Regions from separate parts of the Lysinibacillus sp. UGB7 genome, predicted to be linked through region 1. Evidence: riboswitches for the same ligand, from Rfam matches in the RefSeq annotation. Region 1 holds a riboswitch; each other region holds the start of a gene.
The links. A riboswitch is a leader RNA that binds a small molecule or an ion and turns the genes downstream of it on or off. The one in region 1 is predicted to bind cobalamin.

Region 1 (3,287 bases):
ATGTATTGATGAGAAACATTCGACACTCATTCGATATGATATTATTGTATCCTTTAAAAAGTTGTTTGATGCCACAAGCGACAAGAAGCTATTGGAAATTGCACAGAGATTAATTGAAGAAGAGCAAGATGCAAAATATAAAAAGAAATATAAGACAGCCATTCGTTAAACAAGCGTAATGGCTATTTTTTTATGTTAAACCTCTTTTATTGGAGAAAATAGGGTTTATTGCTATAATCATAAAAAATATAAAAGGGGTTTAAAAAATGAGTATTTATAATTATTTAGTGAAAAAGCCAAATGGTGAAATTTTATCAATGGAAACCTATCGTGGAAAGCCTATGCTAATTGTCAACACAGCAAACCAATGTCGTTTTACCTATCAGCTTGAGGATTTGCAAAAAATGTATGAAAAATATGGCGAGAATAATTTCGTTGTTTTAGGTTTTCCTTGTGATCAATTTGACAATCAAAATCCTGAAGATGGCGAGGAAACAACACAACTTTGCAAGATTAACTACGGTGTGACGTTCCCAATTTTTGAATTAGTGCAAGTAAACGGTGAGACGACACATCCGTTATTCAATTATTTAAAACATGAAGTGGGTTTTCGCGAATTTGGGAAGGCAAATATGCAAGAAAAAATGTTGGCGCAAGCTATTTTCCAAATAGCACCTAGTTTTTTAGATGGTCGTAATATTCGCTGGAACTTTACAAAGTTCTTAGTAGATGGCAATGGTAAAACGATTGCGCGCTTTGAACCGACTGATTCACAACTAGATATTGAACAAGTTATCGAAAAAATATTATAGTCAGTAATTATTATAGAATTTTCAGGGGAGAACTACAAATAGCTAATCGTTATGTGGAAATAGTGCTAGGTTCTGTATGTTTTTGAGCGAGTTTTCTGCAATTTCGCAACTACTTTTTCATCACAATCTATGATAAACTGCTTTACAAGTGAATAATTCTTGCAGAATAAGGGTGCTAGTCCATAGCATAATCGGGAATTCGGTGTAAAACCGGAGCTGTTTCCGCAACTGTAAGTGCAGAAAAAATCATAAAAATAAGCCACTGTCGAAGATTCATAACTTTAGTAGATGGGAAGGTTATTATGATAACATAGCTACATACAAGGTAGTGAACTGTACAAGCCAGGAGACCGATCTTTATTTGAGCGTATAAGTACTCTTCGGAAGTTAGGAGGATATGCGGCAAATACATAGGCAATGTCGTGTCACAGCGACGCTACTTATGCATTTTCGTCGTTCCACTATTAATGGGGGAGGGCGTTTTTTTTATGCACGTTTAGCTCAAATCCAGTAGGAATATTTTCACGAAAGAAAGTGGGGTTTCAGGATTGAAAAAAGATGCGCGTTATTCATGTTATCCGTTTATGCGTGAAAAAGTATCGACGGTCGATTATGAGATTCGAACAGATAGCCTAACAACGCATGTGGGCGTAGCCTTGGCTGCTGTAAAGAAAGAAACAGTTGAGGTTGTTGCGGTCGATTTGATGGCAATTTTGCCAATGGCTTATCATGTGAATGGTTCAGTACGTGGCAAATTAGCTGTAACTGATGGAGATTTAGCATGGCTGAGCGATCGTTATGATTTTTACGTTGAACATGTTAGAGATGAAATTCAAAACTTTGTTTTACCACAAGGGACGGAGGCTGCCGCTGCACTTCATCTATGTCGAAGTGAAGCAAAAAAATCATACCGTGCCTTGCACAAAGTGTCAGAGGAGCGAGAAGTACCAGCCATTCTTTTCGATTATTTAGGATTACTGGCCAATGTATTTTTCGTTATGGCTGTATACATGAATCAACAGGCAGGAATTGCTGAAATTCCGTTTATAAGTAAATCATACCCAATGAAAAAGAAAAAGGAGATTGAGTGAAGTGAAGAAATTCGTTAATTTTCAATGGCTTTCGATTTTAATGTTAGCGCTTGTCCTAGTAGGTTGCGGTACAACTGATGAAGCGAAAAGTGGGGACACATCGAAGGAAGTAAATACAGCTGAAGAAACAGGCTATAAAGTGACAGATGATCGTGGTGTAGAAGTGACATTTGATGCTGTACCAAAAACTATTGTGTCTTTACAGCCAAGCAATACAGAAATTTTATTTGCATTAGGTGCGGGTGATAAAATCGTAGGCGCTACAGAATATGATACATATCCAGCAGAAGCACAGAACATTGAACGTGTTTCAGATTCTATGACGTTTAATAGCGAGCGCATTGTGTCATTAAAACCGGATGTGGTGATTGCTTACACTACTGATGGTAAAGTTGATGCGTTAAAAGGACTTGAAGATGCAGGTGTGAAAGTATTTGTTATTAAATCAGCAGCTTCATTTGAAGATGTTTATGGAGATATTGAACAAATTGCTACTGTCATGGGTGTTGAGGATAAAGGTGATCAACTAAATGAAGACATCAAGGCTAAAATAGCTGATGTTCAAGCAAAAGTAAAAGATGTAGAAAAACAAAAAAATGTTTACTTGGAAATTAGTCCGAAGCCAGAGATTTATACAGCAGGTTCAGGTACATTCCAACAAGAAATTTTAAATGCGGCTAAAGTGAACAATGTATTTGCTGACAAAAAGGATTGGGTAAAGGTTTCTGAGGAAAACGTCATTGCTAAAAACCCTGAAGTCATTCTAACAACTGTAAATTACGGCGAAGACCCTGTGGCAGAAATCATTGCACGCAATGGTTGGAATACGATTACAGCCATTCAAAACAAAGTTGTGTTTTATATAGATGCTGATATATCCAGTCGACCTGGTCCACGTATCGGCGAAGCGGTTGAGCTAGTAGCCAAAGTTGTCTATCCTGAGTTATTTCAATAATTGAAGACTTTTTAAAGCCGTCCCATAAGTTAGGACGGCTTTTTGATATGTTATGAATCATACCCCGCCCCAATTACATCAGGAAATGACGAGAAGCGCTCGGGTAAAGGCGAGAACTGCTCAGGTTCAGCAGCGCACCGATCGGCTGGCGTGCACACAGCATTTACTTTTAGAAGCCGTTTTTACGTACGCATAGATGTTTAGTGATTCTGAAAAGGCATTGCTGTGTGCAGAAATGCATTAGTGTGAAAATTGGTATTATCCTTATTGGTTCTATAGAATAGAGGATAAGGTGATTGCTAATATAAGGGAGGCGTAGTGGATGACACAGTTTGACATGAAGGTTATTCCGTTTGAAGCAGTCTATAATTTCCGCGATATGGGTGGCTATAAAACAAAGGATGGGCGTACTGTCAAAAAAGGCTTGAT
Region 2 (3,287 bases), on a different contig from region 1:
TGCATAAAATAAAATGAAACTTCAATCAGAGGAGGCTTTTGTTCCCACTGATTGTTAGTTGAACCAATCGGGCTTTTACGGTCAGTGTTAATCTCCCCTAGCGGAATCGTTGTCATCTTCAACTTGAAGCGGTGTCTTACTGACCGTTAATGCGGGATACATAAATCTTATCAATTATTAAGCAACGAAGGGGGTATATTTTTGAAAAAATCTATTTGGCTAGTTTATTGCAGGAAAATTCTTTGGCTAATTGGCTTACTCTTATTAGTAATGTTATTGTCAAAGATTGAAAAAATCATTCAACAAAATGTAAGTGAAACTTTCAACTTTATGCCTGTCATCTGGTCAAATCCATTCATTGCTGTTCTACTAGGTTTCTATATTTCGCTTATCATTGTAAAAAAATGGGTCACTCAACATAAATCTATCATTATTATGGTGTGTCGCTATTCCTTGTTTGTTACTTACGTTCGCTTACCCAGTTTTCGCTACATTTGAATCGTTGCCAATAACTATAAAAAAACCAATCATTTTGGATTGGCTACTAAACATTTATTCTTCGGATGTGTTCGGTATAATCGCTGGCATGTCACTCATCCTTAGTATGTTCAGCGCACCTAAAAATGATTGATAACTGGACTTAATGCATCCTTCCCTAGTTTCATTTAAGAGAATGATAAAAAAAATTCTCCACAAAAGTGGAGGATTCAGACTAAAGGCAAACTTAAATCTCTTTGATTTTGCCTTCAGTCTTTTGAATAAATAGTAAAAAACCGTTGATTTCCGCGGGAATCGCATGAGCGAAAAGGCCCCGCAGGAGCGTAGCGAAGAGTAGACTGAAGCCATGCCCGCGAAAAGCGTCCGCCGTAGCGGATCTCAACAGGTTATAGGTCCCTCTAAAAGAAAAAAGCTGTCAACAAACCAATTTTTTGAGTTTGTTGACAGCCTAAATGCACCACCAAGGTGGAGGAGTTACTTTTATAAAGCTTGCGCGGTACTATTTGTCTCTTCAATGAGTAAATAAGCAGGTTCCACAATGACATAGCCATGATTGTTTGAAAAATCAACTAACACAGTGCCCGGCTTACTTTTTAATAATTGTAAGTTATCGATAACTTGGAGCAATAGTTCATGACCATTGCCACGAGGATGCCAATTTAAATGGTAATCATTTAGTGTTTTTACAGCTTGCATAAATTGCGCATATTCGTGCTCTACGTATTTTTTTAGATTCGATAATTTATTTGACTCTCTTTTTGTCGCAATTACTAATGCTAAATCTGCTACATACGTCTCATAAAAACGCATGACCATCGAGCACAATAAATCATTTACACGTGCAGCGCTTAAAATCGGCTTTGGGTCCAAATGAAGTCTTTCTAAATTTGGTTTTGCACGAACCGAATCGATACGTGTAATTAAATGATACGCTTCTCCGTTCACTTCATAAACAATCGGATTGGTCGGCATATACATCCTAAAGCCATTCTTTCTTGTTTTTAACTCATCAGCTACATTTGCTTTGGCCAATAGATGTCCATCATACCCTTCATTTTGAATCCAGATGATTGCTTTGTTATATAAAATGCGATTAAATAATCGTTCGTTGCGAATAAGTCCTGTTGCTAAAAACTGATCGACAAGTGATTCGATGACGATTCTTGTCTTCGTCTGCTTACCAACTTCAGTGCGTGGATGCTTACAAATTTTCATAGCTGATTGATGCTTTTCCTGTGCTGTACATACATGAATATTCGTCATACGTGCATTCCTCTTTTCGTACATATTTTCAAAACGACAGGTGTACGGCCACTAAAAAAAAAAAACGGATTTCTTCTTCAATAAGAGGAAATCCGTTATGTAATGGCTATAACACCTTATACATATCATTCATCACGTAACATCAAACATCGCCAACATAGGAAAGAAACGGTTCGGTACCGAATAACTTCTTTTACTATGGGCGTTTGACGTACAGTGACAAACAGAATATTCTGTTTTGTCAACATGCCACCTCCTATTCCTCGTAGGGTTTTGGTGTGTACTCGTAATAGGCAGGTCTCCTGACTTACGGTCAACGCATCTTTCCCCTTCCCGTCTTTAGACAGTGGTATTCAAAAAAGACGCTCACATTTACAGTTGCGGGACAGTGTCGGACTTCCACCGACTTCCCTTTTAGTAAATTGATTCAATTTACACCTATTACTACACGCTATTCAGTTGTGAAAGAACGTGAACTACGTCACATTCCTTATAGATTACTAGTATTAATTGTAAAGAAGTGTTTTTACATTGTCAATTATAACAAAATATTCCATATACTTTATGATGGAGAGTATAGAGTCACTTGTTAGTTCTCTAAAATTACCTTTTTTTATTTTGATAGACTACATGCTAATGTGGAAGTTTTTTTTATAAAGTTCTATATAAGATATAATATAGTTATCAACGCACCCTTGCATTCAACTTGAGACTCTTTAAGAAAAGTTGTAAATGGCAAACATCAGCCTACATAGTTAAAAATTTTTTGACCGTAAAGTAGGACAAGGACTTGAAGGAAAAAAAGACACCGTCCATCTTTATAAAAAATTCTCTTCTGGAAAATAAAGTTAAATACAGAGACATTTGGGCTAAAACAAGGAATGAGGTAATCATTGATGAATGACTACATTAAAACAATGAGACAAATGATTGGACATGAAACTCTATTGACGATTGGATGCGGAGCAATAATTGAAGATGATATTGGACGTATTCTTTTACAAAAAAGGACTGACAATAATATTTGGGGCATCCCAGGAGGCATCTTGGAAATCGGAGAAACCTTTGAAGAGACAGTCAAAAGGGAGGTCTTTGAGGAAACTAATCTTATTCTGAACAATGTAAGTTTGTTTGGATTGTATTCAGGTAAAAATGGTTTTGCAGAGTACTCAAATGGAGATAAAGTATTTAGTGTTCAGATAATATTTTATTCAAACGATTATCAAGGCACTTTACAAATCAATGATGAAAGTAGCGAATTGCACTTTGTATCGAGAAATGAAATACCATTAAATCTCAATCCTCACCAAGCCCCATTCATCATGGATTGGCACAATGGTATGCCTACACCAGTAATAAAATGAAAACGTTCTTGAACTAATCAGGTACGGGGCCTTTGGGAAAATAAAAAAACAGTTAAGCTGCAATAGCCTAACCGTTATAGTAGAACGTCTTGAACTACCATTAATCGTTAAGTAATCCAGCACGAATCGTCTCAATATGAACATCAGCGCCTAGTTCAAGAT
Region 3 (3,287 bases), on a different contig from region 1:
TGCTTGTAATGTTGGTACTAGTTCAAATGGCTGAGGACGCATCGCACTGCCCAAGATGTCACCAATGTTTGCTTGACTGAGCCCCTTCACTGCAAATACTTCTCCAGCACTTACTTCTTGCACTGTTTCAAAGCGATTCCCATTATATAACCGTATTTCGGTCACTTTTTCAGAAATCTCACCAAAAGTAAAATCATCACGAACATGCAGCGTGCCTTGTAATGCTTTAATAAATGTTAAGCGCTGTTGCCCGTCATGGCGAATTTTAAATACCTCACCTTGAAACGGTTCGTCTTTTTTATATTTAGTCTCAGTGAGAAGGGAAAGTTGCATCAAAAATTCCTTGATGCCAATATCTTTTAAGGCAGACCCGAAAAAGCAAGGGAAGGCTAGCTCTTCCTTGATCATTGTTTGCAAACGGGTTAGACAAGTATGGTTCTCTAGCGTTTCAGCGAGAAAAGCATCGAGTAACTGTTCATCTCGCTCAGCAAGCCACTCCTTCATTTGACTCGATATAGAGTCAGTGCGGAGCGGTTCATTTATTAACAAAACATCAGCAGAAAATTCCTTTTGAAGCTGTTTCTTTACTGCTTCGACATCGGCCCCTTCACGATCGATTTTGTTGATAAAGAACAACGTTGGTACATGATACTGGCGTAGTAGCTGCCACACTGTTTCGGTATGGCCCTGTACGCCTTCGACTGCACTAACGACAAGAACGGCATAGTCCATGACACGTATCGCACGTTCCATTTCAGGAGAGAAATCCACATGCCCGGGCGTATCAATAAGCGTATATGTTTCATTGCCAACTTGCATGCGTGCTTGCTCAGCAAATATAGTAATGCCACGTGCACGTTCAATCGCATGATTATCTAAAAAAGTATCCTGGTGATCGACACGTCCGCGAGCTTGAATACTATTCGTATGATAAAGTAACTGCTCAGAGAATGTCGTTTTCCCTGCATCCACGTGAGCGAGTACGCCAATTGTTTTATACATAAAAATCCTCATTTCCATCGTACATTTCTCTTTATTGTAACAGAATTCACATAAAAAGATTTCGTGTGAAATAGTTAGTGTTTATGTTTAAATAGTGCTAGGTTATTAATCATTTTTATTATTGGATATTTTTGTGTGATTGCTATCAAATTTCACTTCTGCTAGTCTTTCAAGTAGAAATAAAATACATATTGGTGCAAATGGCTTTAGGTCATTTGCTTAAAAGGGAAATCGGTGCAAATCCGATGCTGTCCCGCAACTGTAAATGGGGAGTCTAGACTACATCCACTGTAGGAAACTATGGAAAGGAGTAGATGATGAGCCTAAGCCAGGATACCTGCCAATACATACATAATTTACTTCAGGCCACGAGGATGGCTGTAGTGACTGGTTGGAGAACCTGGATTAATTCACTATGATACCCTCTTGGAAACAAGGGGATTTTTTATGCCCTTTTTTAACGAATTGACGTCATAAGTCGTTATATTTGGGCTGAATGTTACTAGATTCAGTCAATAGAATATAGGTAGCAAAGAAGTCTTTGATTTCTTACTATACAGATTACATAACAAAGGGGAAAACAGACATGAACAAGTGGAAAGGCATATGGCTTATTCTTGTTATTGCGATGTTAAGCATTTTAGGTGCTTGCAACAGTAAGGATGAACAAGAATTAGCTGCGCAAAGTGAAAAGGTAGAACCAGCACAAGCTGAAACTACGGAAATAACGATGGAAAATAATGATACGAGGCAAGTTTATACAGAAGCGCCAAAAAAGGCGATTAGCTTAAATCAGCATGTCACAGAGATCATGCTGGCTCTAGGCCTAGAAGATTCAATGGTAGGTACAGCTTATTTAGATGACAAAATTTATGAGCCGTTACAAGCTGCATATGATAAAGTACCAGTTTTAGCTGAACAGTATCCATCGAAAGAACAAATAATTGATACAGAAGCTGATTTTTTATATGCAGGATGGAAAAGTGGTTTTAGTGAGAAGGGCGTTGGAACACCAGAAGAATTAGAGGCACTTGGTATCCACACATATTTACATACATCTTCTAGTATTACGAATCCAACGCTGGACGATATTTTCACCGATATTCGTAATATCGCATCCATTTTTCGAGTAGTGGATCGTGGGGAAGCTTTAATTGAGCAGATGACGAAAGAGGTAGAGTCTGTACGAGAAAAGCTACCACAAGATAAGGAAGCGCTACGAGTTCTTGTTTATGATAGTGGGGAAAAGGAAGTCTTTACAGCTGCACAAAACTTTATGAATGAGCTTGTTACAGTTGCCGGTGGTCACAATATCTTTGGCGATGTGGAATCAGGTTGGACAACTGTATCAAAAGAAGATGCAGTAGAACGTAATCCTGAAGTTATTGTTGTCATTGATTACGGTGCTACAACAGCCGAGGAAAAAATCAACTTTCTAAAAAATGATCCAGCGTTAAAAGAAACTGCAGCCGTAACTAATGAGCGCTTTGTTATTTTACCGCTATCAGCAGCATCAGAAGGGGTACGTGCAGCAGAGGCGATTCAAATTTTAGCGCAAGGATTCTATCCGGAGAATTTTTAACTCTTAAGCACAAAAGAAAATGAAATCCAAAAAGTAAATTTGTAATTAAAATGGGCTAGCAATTTGCTAGCTCTTTTTCATAGGGGGAGAGATTGGTGAACGCATTTCGTAATAATATTCCTGAAAAAACATTTGCAACACTCAATGCCAATGGAGAATTTGCACGTCTAGCCGTGAGTCCTGGTATGATTAATAAACACTATACGCCAGCCCAATTTCAAAAAATTGCGGAAGTTGTTGGTGAGGGTGGGGCCATTAAATATTCTGCATCGTACAGTATCCTTTTATCTGTACCTACGAATGGTGTGGAGCAAGCGATTAAGACATTACAACAAGCTGGCTTGTATATAGCAAAACAAGGTTCAATTGTTGCGATGAAGGCCTGTGATTTTTGCGATGGCGATAAAATGGAGGCCGCTGCGATTACAGAACAATTATACATTGCATTGGAAGGTTTAGAAGTTCCGAAAAGGTTACGATTAAATGTCAACGGTTGTGCATCCGCCTGCTATAATGCGATATATGATGATATTGGACTTGTTTATCAGAAGGACAGCTTTGACATCTATTTAGGTGCAGTTCCAATGGGTGTTCATGCACAAGCGGGTACATTATTTGCCAAACGTGTGTCGATTCAACATATAGAAGTCTTGCTTCATCAAATTATCACCCTATATAAAGACTATGCGCGTCCAGAAGAGCC

Region 2: it holds a riboswitch for cobalamin, as region 1 does, so the genes downstream of both, ACOMCU_RS12075 (hypothetical protein) here and ACOMCU_RS15230 (hypothetical protein) in region 1, are expected to answer to the same signal.
Region 3: it holds a riboswitch for cobalamin, as region 1 does, so the genes downstream of both, ACOMCU_RS12065 (ABC transporter substrate-binding protein) here and ACOMCU_RS15230 (hypothetical protein) in region 1, are expected to answer to the same signal.

The regions. Positions count from the first base shown of each region.
Region 1 is NZ_JBMGUV010000016.1:11,834-15,120, forward strand. Features, by position in the region: gene ACOMCU_RS15220 (hypothetical protein) at 1-169, shown strand, start outside; gene ACOMCU_RS15225 (glutathione peroxidase) at 267-812, shown strand; cobalamin riboswitch at 966-1,186, shown strand; gene ACOMCU_RS15230 (hypothetical protein) at 1,361-1,903, shown strand; gene ACOMCU_RS15235 (ABC transporter substrate-binding protein) at 1,905-2,858, shown strand; gene ACOMCU_RS15240 (tyrosine-protein phosphatase) at 3,181-3,287, shown strand, end outside.
Region 2 is NZ_JBMGUV010000011.1:101,014-104,300, forward strand. Features, by position in the region: partial or broken gene ACOMCU_RS12070 (GTP-binding protein) at 1-12, shown strand, start outside; gene ACOMCU_RS12075 (hypothetical protein) at 979-1,761, opposite strand; cobalamin riboswitch at 2,036-2,218, opposite strand; gene ACOMCU_RS12080 (NUDIX hydrolase) at 2,658-3,125, shown strand; gene ACOMCU_RS12085 (hypothetical protein) at 3,226-3,287, opposite strand, start outside.
Region 3 is NZ_JBMGUV010000011.1:96,801-100,087, reverse strand. Features, by position in the region: partial or broken gene ACOMCU_RS12070 (GTP-binding protein) at 1-1,002, opposite strand, end outside; cobalamin riboswitch at 1,178-1,362, shown strand; gene ACOMCU_RS12065 (ABC transporter substrate-binding protein) at 1,589-2,584, shown strand; gene ACOMCU_RS12060 (precorrin-3B methylase) at 2,680-3,287, shown strand, end outside.